Bacillus pumilus: one gene and its partner. The protein of the gene in region 2 interacts with the protein of the main gene of each other region in a pairwise test. Links are inferred from orthologs where the notes say so. Each region holds a gene or a part of one and is shown on either strand. Other genes may lie near its edges. The genes, in order: eno and rpe.

Region 1 (8,489 bases), 1.5 Mb from region 2 along the record:
ATGCCAAACAGTGTCGGACTTGATTCAACATGATTGACTTCTAGCAGCATTAAAAAGACAGGGGTCATAAACACAGCAAATATATACAGCATCGCAAGTGTTAAGCCGCTAGAAAACGAATGAAATACTTTGATCATCTTTTTCTCTCCTTCATCTCTTTTAAACTGGCTGTGATATTTTTCCCGTCTGGGCAAGCTGGATGCAGCATCACAGTGTTCAGTAAAGAAAAAAACAGCAGCTGATGACTCACCGGATGCTTCCACATCAAAAAAAGCACACTCGAGCAGAGCACCGGAAACAGCGGACCCGCAAGTGCCACCATCAGATTAAAGCTCGGCCGGTCAAATGTCTCATGGACGATCGCCACATGCTTCCAATCAATCGTTACCACAAAATCAAAGAGCTGCCTTTTTTCGAGTTTGTTACACACCATGATCATCAGCATATGACCGAGTTCGTGAATTAGTACAACCGCTAGTAAACTAATGACAAGCCCCATCATCGCAATACAGGCCTTTTTAACATCGCAGCATATATACAACTGAAAAAGGCAAGTGAACCAAGCAGATAAGCGGTGGCGAGAAGAGACACATCAGATGAAAGCCATTCTAATAAAAGCATATCGATAAAGCTGAATACAGCAATCATCAACACGATCACAAACAGCTTATTAAAATCACTGATTTTCACGACAAACCCTGTACAGGCCGCCATGGCGGTAATCAATAAAATGGACAAACTCGCCAATCCATGACCTTCACTTTCAATACCGATCACCAAATAGGCAAGCCCAATATACACAAAATATGTCAGCAGATTAATGGTGTAATAAAATAACATTCTCGACATTAAATAAGCGCCCTTTGATGTATTTAACATAAAGATGGCCCTTTGATTGATATGATATTCCCTGCCAATCATCAGCGGAAGCATGATCAATATTTCCTTTAACGCAAACTGCACAATAAAGGCATACAGCCAGCCAGTTTCTGCCGGTGTAAAAACAAATGGCAGCCCCACCGTCAAACAAATGAGAAAGAGAAACAAAATGCCTTGCTCTTTAAAAACAGCTGATCGGCTGAAATAGACCAATTCCTGCCGCAGATGTGTCAGAAAGGAAGAGTGCGTTCTGATTTTCTGGTAGGAAAACGACTTCACCTCTGTTTTCAGCTGCAAAAACATCTGATGAACATAGCAAGCTGCTAAACCCTTCACCCATAGCCATCCAGCGCTTAGGATGATGACAAGTAACAACAGATAGACAGCCGGCCATACATGGATCATCTCCACCGCTTTTTGAAAAAGGAGAAATATTAGTACATGAAGCGCCCCAAAGCCGATCGTTTGAAGCAGCAAATGCTCTTTTGTTTTTGATACGAAATGGCTCACACCGATCCGCAGCAGCATCCAAGAAGCGAGCGTATACAGCGCCAATATGCAGCAAGTGATGCAAACAACGATGATCCAATACAGAGATGGGGTGACACCCGTGATCAAAAGACCTAATACAATCGGTAAAAAAAGCAGTCCAGCCATGAGGAAGCAAAAGAGCACTGGAAAGAAATACACGCAAAGGATAAATGGCACACTCTGAATCGCACTGTTTAAAAAGTAGAATTGATATTCTTGGCGCTTCAATTTATTGCGGGATAACACAATACCTGCCCCTAATAGTAAGAGCGACATTTTGACAAATTGGAGGTATAGCGCAGCTGGCTCGTTTTCACCTGCCTGCATGAAAAAGCGCAGGCTAATGACGACGTATATCGCATAGATCAGTAAGAGAAAAACGGCAGCTGCGAGAAGCTGTAAAGGATATTTTTTTCCAAGCTGTTTTCCTTTCGTTGTCAGCATGCCCCATTCTAGTTTATGAAGAACGTGTCGTGTCCAAATCATTGAGTAACCTCTCCACCTGCATATAGTAATCTCGATTCACTTCTTTATAAATCTCTTCAAGTGCCTGATGAGGAAATGTCTGAGTCGTTTCTTGGCGGGACATATTCAGCTTGACGTCACCATTTCTTAAGATCATGAGATGGTCATATAATGTATCACCAAAGCTCAAATGATGAGTTGATATAAGAATGCCAGCGCCTTGATCTCTCAGCTTCATGAGCACCTTTTTTAAGATGATCATCATATCTGGATCAAGTCCGTTTGTTGGCTCGTCGAACACATAATAATCACATGGTCTGAGGAGCTGCGAAATGATCTGTGTTTTCTTTTGATTGCCATGGGACAGCTGAGCGATTGGCTGATCCATATATGGACTCAGCTCAAACAAATCGGTGAATGTCTCTTCTCGTGTGACATCTTGCTCATTTGGCAGCTGAAGTAATTGAAAGTATTCCCTCGGTGTTAAATAATCGAACAACGCATGATCGTCAGGAATATAGGAAACATGTTTTTTCAAAAGGGAAATATGAGCTGAGGATTGAAGGTTCAGCTGTTCGCCATGTAAGGAAACGTACCCAGTAAATGGCGTCAGCCCAAACATGGCTTGGATCATCGTTGTCTTTCCTGCACCATTATGCCCTAAAAGAAGCATCGTCCGGCCTTTCTCCACGTTCATTTGAATATTGCGGAGAGAGAAGGTGCGGCTATACGTTTTTTCTTGTAATTGTAATGTCAGCATCATATCCCTCCGTTTGTTTCAGATGGAACAGATGACCTTTCATCTGTTCTCATCCCTGTTAGAACCCGCATTGGATTTTAACGTACATGCCTAATAATTTGAACTCTCCTAAAAATTTGGAGCCCTTTCCAAAGGTCTTACATGCCCAAATCAATGCTCCAAGTGAAATAATGCCCAATATAGCGGCAAGGACATAAATCCAAAATGCGTTTTTCTGTACATTCTTAGAAGTCAGAATTCGTTGCTTCCTTTCATCATATGCCGCCAATAGGTGAAGGACATACATATACACACCTACTGGAAAACGAAGGCTAAAAGGATTCAGCATCTCATCACCCCCTAATATATGTAAAATGATACCACCCCCTTACAGAAAGCATAAGTTCATTTCAGATCATATTTTTAGTCGATTTTTCATGATTTAGTGCTTATAAATGGAGGGGATTTTGACTTCTTCTCTAACTGAAGGAGGATTTTTTACAAAAATAGGATAAGACAAATGAATTAGCTATCGGATTTCGCTCAACAAAAAAAAACGCTGCGTCCCGCTCTCATGAAAGAGCGGGACGCAGCGAGTAGCTGGCATTATTTATTCAAGTTATAGAATGTTGCAATGCCGTGATATTGTGCTGTTTCAGCCAATTGATCTTCGATGCGAAGTAATTGGTTGTATTTCGCCACACGGTCCGTACGAGACGGAGCACCTGTTTTGATTTGTCCAGCGTTTGTTGCAACAGCGATGTCTGCAATTGTGCTGTCTTCTGTTTCACCAGAGCGGTGAGAGATGACTGCTGTGTATCCTGCACGTTTTGCCATTTCGATTGCATCAAATGTTTCAGTTAATGTACCGATTTGGTTTACTTTGATCAGGATAGAGTTACCGACACCATTTTTAATACCTTCAGAAAGCTTCTTCGTGTTTGTAACGAATAAGTCATCTCCTACTAGCTGAACCTTGCTGCCAAGGCGTTCAGTTAATAGTTTGTGACCTTCCCAGTCGTTTTCATCAAGGCCGTCTTCGATAGAGATGATAGGGTATTTCGATACCATATCTTCATACCAGTCAACCATTTCAGCAGATGTTTTCACAACACCTTCGCCTGATAAATGATATTTACCGTCTTCTTTGTTGTAGAACTCAGAAGATGCAGCATCCATTGCAAGTTTCACTTCTTCACCTGGTTTGAAACCAGCTTTTTCAATCGCTTCTACGATTGTTTGAAGTGCTTCTTCGTTAGAACCAAGGTTTGGAGCGAATCCGCCTTCGTCACCTACAGCTGTGTTTAAGCCTTTTGCACTTAATACAGATTTCAGGCTATGGAAGATTTGTGCGCCCATGCGAAGTGCTTCACGGAAGTTCGGTGCACCTACAGGCATAATCATGAATTCTTGAATGTCTACGTTGTTATCCGCATGCTCTCCGCCGTTGACGATGTTCATCATTGGCACTGGAAGCGTTTTGGAGTTGAATCCACCAAGGTATTGGTAAAGTGGAATTTGTAAGAAATCAGCAGCCGCACGTGCTACAGCGATAGATACGCCAAGGATTGCGTTTGCGCCTAATTTCCCTTTGTTTTCTGTTCCATCAAGTTCGATTAACATTTTGTCAATCGCTACTTGTTCTGTTACATCAAAGCCTAAAAGTTCTGGTGCAATGATTTCATTTACGTTGTTTACAGCTGTCAGAACACCTTTTCCAAGGTAACGGTCTTTGTCTCCGTCACGTAGTTCTACTGCTTCATATTCACCAGTAGAAGCACCACTTGGTACTAATGCACGGCCAAAGCCGCCAGATTCTGTGTAAACTTCTACTTCAACTGTTGGGTTACCGCGAGAGTCTAATACTTCGCGTGCATATACGTCAACAATGTATGGCATCGTTATTTCTCTCCTTTTGAATCAATTTGTTATTTCTGAATCAATGATGTTCCTGTCATCTCTTTTGGTTTTTCAAGACCAAGTAAGTCTAAAAGCGTTGGAGATAGATCGGCTAGAATGCCGCCTTCTCTAAGCGTTGCATCTTTTTTCGTTACGATGACTGGAACAGGGTTTGTCGTATGTGCAGTATGCGGCTTTCCTTCTTCGGTAATCAGCACGTCTGCGTTACCGTGGTCTGCCGTGATGATGGCATGTCCGCCTTTTGCTAGGATTGCGTCGACAACAGCTCCTAAGCACTCATCTACTGCTTCAATGGCTTTGATTGTTGGCTCGAGCATACCTGAATGACCAACCATATCCGGGTTAGCAAAGTTCAGGATGATCGCATCATGCTTGTCAGCATTGATGTCTGCAACAAGTGCATCCTTTACCTCATAAGCGCTCATTTCTGGCTTGAGGTCATAGGTTGCCACATCTGGCGAATTGATCAAGATGCGGTCTTCACCAGGAAATTCTTCTTCACGTCCACCGCTCATAAAGAACGTCACATGAGGATATTTCTCTGTTTCAGCAATCCGCAGCTGTTTCAATCCATTTTGCGCTAGCACTTCTCCTACTGTGTTATCCAAATTCACTGGTTTGAAGGCAACATAGCCATCAACCGTTTCACTGAAGTGTGTAAAGCAGACGAAGTGTAAATCCTTCGGATGTGCTTCCCCGCGATCAAATGAGCGGAAATCTTCATTTGTGAAGGTGTTCGAAATTTGGATCGCACGGTCTGGACGGAAGTTATAGAAAATCACAGAGTCTCCGTCGTTTACTTTTGCAACTGGCTCACCATTTTCTCTCGTGATGACAGATGGAATAACGAATTCATCGTAGATTCCATTTTCATAGGAGTCATCAACGACATCATAAATGTTTTGATAACTTGGGCCTTCACCATACGCCATCGCGCGATATGCTTTCTCCACACGATCCCAGCGTTTGTCACGGTCCATTGAGTAATAGCGTCCAGAAAGTGTTGCCACTTCTCCGACACCGATTTCTTTGATTTGTTCTTCAAGCTGTTTTAAGTACACTTTGGCTGTCTTTTGACCAACATCACGTCCGTCTAAGAAGCCATGAATGTATACCTTTGTTAAGCCTTCTTTTTTCGCCAGCTTCAGCAGGGCAAAGAGATGCTGGATGTGGCTGTGCACACCGCCGTCTGACAAGAGACCGAATAAATGAAGGGCCTTGTCGTTCTCTTTTGCATAAGTCATTGCCTCTAGGAACGTTTCGTTTTTCTCAAATTCCCCTTCACGAATGGCAACATTAACTCTTGTTAAGCTTTGATACACAATGCGTCCTGCACCGATGTTCAAATGCCCAACTTCAGAGTTCCCCATTTGACCTTGCGGGAGGCCTACTGCCTCACCTGAAGCCGTTAAGGTTTGATGCGGGAATTCATTCCAGTAGCGGTCGAAGTTCGGTTTCTTTGCTTGGGCAACAGCGTTACCGACTGTTTCGCCTCTTAAACCGAATCCATCTAAGATGATTAATGCAGCTGGTTTCTTACTCATATTGACCTTCCTCCAATAATTGAACGAAAGACTGAGGTTCTAAGCTTGCGCCGCCTACCAAAGCACCGTCAATATCGGATTCTGCCATATATTCTTTAATATTCGCCGGCTTCACGCTTCCGCCATATTGAATGCGAAGGCTGTCTGCCGCTTCTTGACCATATTCGCTTGCAACGGTTTGACGGATATGCGCGCAAACGTCGTTTGCATCTTTCGCTGTAGAAGATTTCCCTGTACCGATCGCCCAGATTGGCTCATATGCAATGACAGATTCAGCGACTTGTTGAGTCGTTAAACCAGCTAGTGCTTTCTTCACTTGATCAGCGACAAGTTCATTTGTTTTGCCAGCTTCACGCTCTTCAAGCGTTTCACCTACGCAGATAATTGGAACGATGCCATGCTTGAATGCAGCATGTGCTTTTTTGTTCACTGTTTCATCTGTTTCAGCGAAGAATTCACGGCGCTCTGAATGACCGATCACTGAGTAGCCGATGCCAAGATCTTTTAGCGCAGCAGGGCTGATTTCACCAGTGAATGCACCATTTTCTTCAAAGTGCATGTTTTGTGCACCAATTTTAAGGTCTGTTCCGTTAGAAAGGCTGTTTAGCTTTTCAAGGAAAAGTGCTGGCGCACAGACAATTGCTTCCACTTTGTCAGGAGATGGAATGGATGACTTGACTTCTTCAACGAAGCTAACTGCTTCGCCAAGTGTTTTGTTCATTTTCCAGTTCCCAGCTATAATTGGTTTTCTCATGATTGACACTTCCTTATAGCAGTTTTGGTCTTATTTATCGTTTAATGCAGTAACACCTGGAAGCTCTTTGCCTTCCATAAATTCAAGTGAAGCGCCGCCGCCTGTAGAAATATGGCTCATCTGATCAGCAAGACCAAATTTCTCAACAGCTGCTGCTGAATCTCCACCGCCAATGACAGAATATGTATCTTTTGCTTCTGCCAGTGCTTCTGCGATTGCTTTTGTTCCTTTAGCGAATGCGTCGATTTCAAATACACCCATTGGTCCGTTCCAAACAACAAGTTTGCTGTTTTTAATAACATCAGCGTACTTCTCTCTTGTCTCTGTTCCAATATCAAGTGCTTCTAGATCACTTGGAATTTCAGAGATTGGCACAATGCTTGTATTCGCATCATTTGAAAAGTCGTCGGCTACCAGAACATCTGTTGGAATCAGGAAGTTCACGCCTTTTTCTTTTGCACGGTCCATAAAGGATTTCGCTAAATCGACTTTGTCTTCTTCTAATAAAGATTTTCCTACTTCGTGGCCTAGTGCTTTCACAAATGTGTAAGCAAGTCCGCCGCCGATGATGAGGTTGTCCACTTTATCAAGAAGACTTTCAATCACACCGATTTTATCCTTTACTTTTGCGCCACCAATAATCGCTGTAAATGGGCGATCAGGGTTTGAAATGGCTTTTCCTAGAACCTCAAGCTCTTTTTGCATGAGGAAGCCCGAAACAGCCGGAAGATATGCTGCAATACCAGCAGTGGATGCATGTGCACGGTGTGCAGCACCGAACGCATCATTGACATACACATCGGCTAAATCAGCAAATGCTTTTGATAGTTCAGGATCGTTCTTTTCTTCACCAGGATAGAAACGAACGTTTTCAAGCACTAGCACATCTCCTTCTTTTAAGTCAGAGATTTGCTTTTTCACGTTGTCACCGTAAGCTTCATCCGCTTTTTTCACTTCTTGTCCAAGAAGCTCTTGCAGACGTTTTGCTACAGGTGTCAGACGCAATTCTTCAGTAACTTGACCCTTCGGACGACCCAAATGACTAGCTAGCAGTACCTTTGCGCCTTGTCCTGTTAAATACTCAATCGTTGGTAATGCTGCGCGAATACGAGTATCATCCGTCACTTCTCCGTCTTTCATTGGAACGTTAAAATCTACGCGGCAGAACACAACTTTACCTTTTACGTCAATGTCTTTTACTGATTTCTTATTCATGCTCGTCAGGAGATCCTCCTTTATTCTGGTTTCCTTACGCATTGGACAAGTCTCTCTTTATCCTTTTCCCATTTTGCCCTCATCAAAACGAGAAATCGTGCAGAACGGATAAAAACAGAGAAAAAGGGAAAGGGATGCTTCCCCTTCCCTTGTCCGTCTTCATTATATCGTGTCTCTAGGAAAGAACCAAGTGAGTTCCTTCAGTGTGACAAATTAAAGACCTTGTTTTGCAATGTAAGCTGCAAGGTCAACAACGCGGTGAGAATATCCACTCTCGTTATCGTACCAAGAAATGACTTTCACCATGCTGCCTTCCATCACCATTGTAGAAAGAGCATCGATTGTTGAAGAGTTTGCATTACCATTGTAGTCACCAGATACTAATGGCTCTTCGCTGTAGCCAAGGATTCCATTAAGTTCTCCTTCAGCTGCTTCTTTAAGT
Region 2 (6,609 bases):
CATCTCTAAGTACGTATATGAAGAATATGATGATGTTTTCGCAGTTAGGAGGGAAACAAATGGCACGTAAATGCGTTATTACAGGCAGAAAAACAAAAGCTGGGAACAACCGTTCTCACGCAATGAACTCTACAAAACGTACATGGGGCGCGAACCTTCAAAAAGTTCGTATTCTAGTGGACGGTAAGCCTAAAAGAGTATATGTATCAGCTCGAGCTTTGAAATCTGGTAAAGTTGAGCGTGTATAAGCAAGAGTAAACGCCTGCTACAATTAATTGTAGCAGGCGTTTTTATGTGGAAATAAAGGAGATTACTCATTAATCTTTCTTAAATGAACCAAGCATCGCACGGACAATGCCGCCAAGAAATCTAGGCAGTTTGATTGTATAAAATTTCATTTTGTCCCCCTCCTAAAAGTACCGCTTGCAGCACAATTGAGCTTAATCAGCCATCCACATTGATAGGTTGGTCAATCTTTGCTTCTTACCATTATTAATATGCCTTCATGAAAAGAAAAAGTACCATTTGAGTGGATGAGTTCGTTACTAATACATAGTGTGGAACCAGGCTCAATATGACAATTTTTCAGAGGATATTTGAAACCTTTTAATGTCAGCTTTTCAACCGGTGTTCCAAAGGGTAGAAACGACACATATTTTTTATCCTGATCTTCTTTTATTTCGTATGTACCAGGTTCAAACATTTGAATGATATTTTGTTTGTCTACAAGGGTGATATTCTGCTTGTGCTGAATCCCTTTGTAAAGAAGATGGATATTTCCTAGAAAATGATCAGCCCTTCCTCCCGTAATACCGTAGATGTAAATATGTGCTGGATGCTGACTCAGTGCCCAGTTCAGTGCAAGCTCTAAATCGGTTTCATCCTTTTCAGCTTGAAATACATTCAGGGCAGGCAATTTTTCTTTCAGCTCCCGAAGCTCTTCTTCTGTCACACTGTCAAAATCACCAAAGGCTTTGGCAGGGATGATGCCTTGCTCTAGTAAGAAGAGGGTTCCACGGTCTACGCCAATCCAGAGAATATCCTTCTGTGATGCTTCATGTTCAAGTGGCGGAATGTATTCAAAAGGACCGCCGGCTACGATATGTATGTGCATGATATACGCTCCTCTCTATATAAAAAGAACCAAAGATCACAATGACTTTGGTTCCTTTCTTTACGCTTCTCGAATTGCCTGGATAGCTGCTGCGCGGTTGTCTTTACCGTATACCGCAGAGCCCGCTACAAGTAAATTAGCGCCTGCTTCCCTGCAGCTCTTTGCAGTCTCTACATTGACACCGCCGTCTATTTCTATCAGTAAATCGGTTAAGCCCTTTTGTTCACTCAGTGCTTTTACTTCTTTTACCTTCGTGAGGACAGATGGAATAAATGCCTGTCCCCCAAAACCAGGATTCACCGTCATGAATAACACAAGGTCCACATCCTCTAATACATGCTCAATGTGAGAAACAGGTGTGTGAGGATTCAAGACGACCCCTGCTTTTACACCTTGTTCTTTAATGTGCTGTATTGTTCGGTGTAAGTGCGGACAAGCTTCCACATGAACAGAAATAATGTCAGCGCCTGCTTTTGCGAATGCAGGAATATACCGGTCTGGCTGCTCAATCATTAAGTGAACATCAAGCGGAAGACGCGTATGCGGTCTAATCGCTTCGACGACATTTGGCCCAAATGTCATATTCGGTACAAAATGACCGTCCATGACATCGATATGAATGTAATCCGCACCGCCTTGTTCCACATCACGGATATCTTTCTCCAAATTGGCAAAATCTGCTGATAAAATGGAAGGGGCAATATAAACCATGATTTAGTACCTCGGCTTTCTGTCTTTGATTTCAGTTAAAAACTCTAAATAATGCTGATAACGATACTCTTTGATTTGATCATGCTCGACCGCATCTTTTATCGCACACCCAGGCTCTTTCACGTGCAGGCAGCCTCGAAATTTACAATCTGCACTTCGGTCTCTAATATCTAAAAAGTATAGACCTAGATCTTCTGCTTCGATGCCAGTAAATTCAAGCGAGCTAAAGCCCGGAGTATCTGCAATGAGCCCGTCTGCTGTTCGAATGAGTTCGACATGTCTTGTCGTATGCTTTCCTCGTCCGAGATGGGATGAGATATCATCTGTTTTCAGCGCCAATTCAGGACTCATCGCATTTAAAAGAGAGGACTTGCCTACACCAGACTGACCGGCAAATACCGTAATTTTATTGTGAAAGTGCGGAGTCAGCTTCTCAATGCCATCTCCTTCAATCGTAGAGGTTAAATGAACCTCATAGCCAATTTGCCGATAGTCGTCTGCATATGCCATGATCGTTTCACGCTCTTCGTCTGTTTTCAATAAGTCCATTTTAGTGATGCAGATAATCGGCTCAATATGATTGGCTTCAACAAGCACTAAAAATCTGTCTAAAAGTGATGTACTAAAAGTTGGTTCTGCTGCTGAGAAAACAAGTACCGCTTGATCAACATTACTAATAGGCGGACGAACAAGTTCGTTTGTCCGTTCTTTTACTTCTAATAAGTAGCCTTCTTTATCGTTGTCTGCTTGATACACGACGTAATCGCCAACAAGAGGTGTAATTTTGTTTTTTCGAAAGATGCCTCTCGCTCTGCACTGAACCACTTTTCCACTCTCTTGCGATTCATCCAGCACATAGTAGAATCCGCTTAATGCTTTTATAATTTTGCCCTCAGGCATAAAGTCCCTCCTTTATTCATCATCAGGGTATTCGATCGTTTTAGAGCTTACGACTTTATCATCAACCGTCACTTGATAATATCCTTTTTGACCTGGTTCAATCTTAAACTTAATGGTCCGCTCAGTCGGCGCAGTGATTGTAAAGCTTTCATATGAATCAGAGATGCTATGCTCCGCATCATCAATGGAAATTTGGACATTCATCTCCTGCCCTTCCGTTTCTGGTTCATAAGGAATCGCAATCTTTTCAGTCACCGTTTTGGCTGGTTTTTCCTTCGGTCCAAGAGAGAATGTAATCTTAACCGTATCACCTGGTTTAACAGCAGTTCCTGCTCCTGGTTCCTGCTTCATGACCTCGCCTTTTGGCACATCGTCAGAATGCGCTTCTTTTTCATCAAGCTTTAATCCGTTATCCTCTAAATAATTCGATGCCGCCTGCTTACTATACGTCGTTAAATCACGTAATGTAATATCGGCAGGACCTATGCTGACAGTCAACGTGACTTCCTCATCTGCTGCTACAAGCTCTGTATTCGCTGATGGATTCTGTTCCATGACAATCCCAGATTCGGTGTCATTATCATTCACTTCCTCCACAACGACCTGTTTAAACCCTTTTTTCTCTAATATTTCTTTTGCTTTATCGACCTTTTCGCCTGTAACATCAGGTAATTCGGTCTTTTCCTTGCCAGTACTTTCGTAAAGCTGAATCTCTGTTCCTTCTTTGACCTTTGTGCCGATTTTCGGATCTGTTTTGACGACGAGACCTTTTTCAATTTTCTCATCAGCGATCTCTATTGACTCCGAAGCGACGGTAAACCCAGCTTTCTTCAAGGCATCTTCTGCTTTTTCAACCGTCATGCCAGATACATCTGTGACTTCCACATCTTTTGGAAAAAGCAGCCCTGGAAACACAGTGATGGCTAAAATTGTCGCAGCAGTCAATATAAATAAGATGGATGCCACAATCCATGGCCATTTTTTTCGTTTCTTTTTCGGCTTTTGTTTCTCTTTTTTCTTCGGTTTTTGAGCCGGGTGGACAGCTGTTTTTTCATTGTCTTGATCGATTAGATGATCTTGAATGATTGGGATCGCTTTCGTTGCTTCATGGTCTTCTTCAATGACAAAGCGTTTTTCTTTTAATCTGGCTGGATCGAAAGCGGTTTTTAAGTCTTTTTGCATTTCAGATGCATCTTCATATCGATAAAATGGATCTTTGGCCATCGCCTTTAAAATGATGTTTTCCACGCTTTGTGGAACAGAAGGATTCCATCTCCTCACAGATGGAGGCTCTGATTGCAAATGCTTCAGTGCGACACTGACAGCCGATTCCCCTTCAAATGGCATGCGTCCTGAGATGAGTTCATAAAGCACAATCCCAAGCGAATAGATGTCTGACTTTTTCGTTGCAAGACCTCCGCGTGCTTGTTCTGGAGACAAATAGTGCACGGAGCCTAGGACAGAATTTGTATGGGTAATGGTCGCTGAGCTGAGTGCCATGGCAATCCCAAAATCAGTGACTTTGATATTCCCCATATTGTCTATTAATATATTGTGAGGCTTAATGTCACGGTGGACGAGCTGTTTCGCATGGGCTTCTTCCATCGCCGCAACGACTTGCTCCATGATGCGAACGGCTTCTTTCGGATGAAGCGGGCCATTGGCGTGTATGTATTCTTTCAGCGTCATCCCCTCGACATATTCCATGACAATATAATAAATGTCATCTTCTTCCCCTACATCGTAGATGCTGACAATATTCGAATGATCTAAGCTTGCAGCTGATTGCGCTTCCCGCCGGAATCGTCTAATAAAATCATCATCGCTCGCAAAGTCAAACCGCAAAATTTTAATCGCTACTTCGCGATCTAAAATCATATCCTCCGCCAAATAGACGTTTGCCATTCCGCCTCCGCCTATGACGCGAAGAATCTGATAACGGCCGCTGATCCTTTTTCCGATCAACACTTGCTGTCACCCTCCTCTGGCTGGGAGGAGATTTCTAACAGTACTGCTGTAATGTTATCTTCACCGCCGTTGTCATTCGCTGTTTGAATTAACTCTGTTACTTTTTCATCTGGTGCGTTCGTTTGCGTTAAAATATGAATCAAATTCTCTTCTTCTACTTTATTCGATAGACCATCTGAGCAAAGCAGGATTTGATCTCCTGGGTCCACTTCAAAGGTGCGTGCATCAATTTGAACACGTTTATCTGTTCCTAATGCTTTCGTGAGCACATTTTTTCTTGGATGATATTCTGCATCCGCTTTTGAAATTTCACCTGTTTTCACAAGTTCATTCACAAGTGAATGATCATCCGTTAATTGGGTCAGCGCTCCTTCTCTTAGCAGGTAGCAGCGGCTGTCTCCAATATGCGCAATTGTGACCGTTTGCAAATGAACGAGCGCACACACAATGGTCGTCCCCATTCCTTGGCACTCCTCATTGTTTTTCGCATGTTCATATACTTGGTCATTAATGTCACTGATTTTTGAGATTAACCAGCTTTCTTGATCGGCTGGCTTTTCTGGAATTGAAGATGTTTTTTCCCAGTATTCTTTCAAAGAAGAGACTGCCATCTTGCTGGCGACATCACCAGCAAGATGACCTCCCATGCCGTCTGCTACAACAGCGAGAAGTGAGTCTTCTTTTGCTTCAAAAATACCTGCATCATCTTCATTATGCTGACGGACTTTTCCTGTATCGGTAAGAAAGGCTGCCCTTATCAACATTCGTCACCTCGTCTCTTCCTGACGCTCCTTCGCTCTTAGCTGACCGCAAGCAGCATCAATGTCATGGCCTTGCTCTCGTCTAATCGTTACGTTTACGCCGCGTTCTTTCAGCGTTTTTTCAAATAGGAAGATTTGTTCTCTAGGTGTTCTCACATAATCTCTCTCTGGTACATAGTTCACCGGAATGAGGTTTACGTGGCACTTGATTCCTTTTAATAGGTCTGCAAGTTCTTCCGCATGGTGAACTTGATCATTTACTCCGCCAAACAGGCCGTATTCAAAGCTGACACGTCTACCCGTCTTTTGAATGTAGTATTCAATGGCTTCCATTAATTTTGGCAGCTTATATGCCTTATTGATCGGCATCAGGCGGCTTCTGATCTCTGTGTTCGGTGCGTGCAGAGATACAGCAAAGTTGATTTGCATTTGCTCATCAGCGAATTGATAGATCTTTGGAATGATTCCGCTTGTCGAAACTGTAATATGACGTGCACCAATATTTAAGCCGTTGTCATGGTTGATGATTTTAAGGAAGGCAAGCATTTCTTCAAAGTTATCAAACGGTTCGCCAATTCCCATGATGACAACAGAGCTGACCCTCTCATCTGTTTCGTCAAGTGCCTGCTGCACTTTTAATACTTGTGCAACGATTTCTCCCGCTTCAAGGTTTCGTTTTAAACCGCCAAGTGTAGATGCACAGAATGTACAGCCAATTCTACAGCCAACCTGAGTTGTGACACAGACAGAGTTTCCATATTCGTGACGCATAAGCACTGTTTCAATTGTATAGCCATCATGCAGTTCAAATAAAAACTTGATCGTTCCGTCCTGAGACGTTTGTTTGATCACGGTTTTTAAAGTTGTGATAGTAAATTGATCTTTTAATTTTTCTCTTAAATCTTTGGAGAGGTTAGACATTTCATCAAAGGATGTCACACGTTTCTCATAAAGCCACTCAAAAATTTGAGCTGCGCGGAAAGGCTTTTCGTCTTGTTCTTTTAACCATTCTTTCATTTCGTGAAGCTCAAATGAATAAATCGACGGCATATCTGTTTTCAGTTCTTTTCTTACTTTTTGTTCTGTCATTTTTTATCCCTTCTTTCTCATGCTGCAAATAAAGAAACCATCTGTTCCGAAATAATGAGGAAGAAT

What was found.
Region 1: the proteins of rpe (region 2) and eno interact in binary tests that used the Escherichia coli proteins (3 or more experiments, as listed by UniProt). The link is inferred for Bacillus pumilus from one-to-one orthologs.

The regions. Positions count from the first base shown.
Region 1 is NZ_CP046128.1:2,950,550-2,959,038, forward strand. What follows is about bases 2,368-5,344. They hold eno (phosphopyruvate hydratase), read right to left. Parts: upstream 4,514-5,344; coding sequence 3,221-4,513; downstream 2,368-3,220. Other genes in these bases: GKC25_RS15155 (ATP-binding cassette domain-containing protein), read right to left, coding at 2,368-2,635; GKC25_RS15160 (hypothetical protein), read right to left, coding at 2,694-2,963; gpmI (2,3-bisphosphoglycerate-independent phosphoglycerate mutase), read right to left, coding at 4,543-5,344. Also shown: GKC25_RS15140 (hypothetical protein), read right to left, coding at 1-137; GKC25_RS15145 (hypothetical protein), read right to left, coding at 134-502; GKC25_RS15150 (hypothetical protein), read right to left, coding at 499-1,896; more of GKC25_RS15155, read right to left, coding at 1,868-2,367; more of gpmI, read right to left, coding at 5,345-6,078; tpiA (triose-phosphate isomerase), read right to left, coding at 6,071-6,832; GKC25_RS15180 (phosphoglycerate kinase), read right to left, coding at 6,863-8,047; gap (type I glyceraldehyde-3-phosphate dehydrogenase), read right to left, coding at 8,261-8,489. UniProt on the Escherichia coli protein: Catalyzes the reversible conversion of 2-phosphoglycerate (2-PG) into phosphoenolpyruvate (PEP). It is essential for the degradation of carbohydrates via glycolysis.
Region 2 is NZ_CP046128.1:1,477,161-1,483,769, reverse strand. What follows is about bases 1-2,737. They hold rpe (ribulose-phosphate 3-epimerase), read right to left. Parts: upstream 1,826-2,737; coding sequence 1,175-1,825; downstream 1-1,174. Other genes in these bases: rsgA (ribosome small subunit-dependent GTPase A), read right to left, coding at 1,829-2,725; GKC25_RS07330 (thiamine diphosphokinase), read right to left, coding at 470-1,114; spoVM (stage V sporulation protein SpoVM), read right to left, coding at 318-398; rpmB (50S ribosomal protein L28), read left to right, coding at 60-248. Outside these bases: pknB (Stk1 family PASTA domain-containing Ser/Thr kinase), read right to left, coding at 2,738-4,693; GKC25_RS07310 (Stp1/IreP family PP2C-type Ser/Thr phosphatase), read right to left, coding at 4,687-5,457; 23S rRNA (adenine(2503)-C(2))-methyltransferase RlmN, read right to left, coding at 5,461-6,543; 16S rRNA (cytosine(967)-C(5))-methyltransferase RsmB, read right to left, coding at 6,547-6,609. UniProt on the Escherichia coli protein: Catalyzes the reversible epimerization of D-ribulose 5-phosphate to D-xylulose 5-phosphate.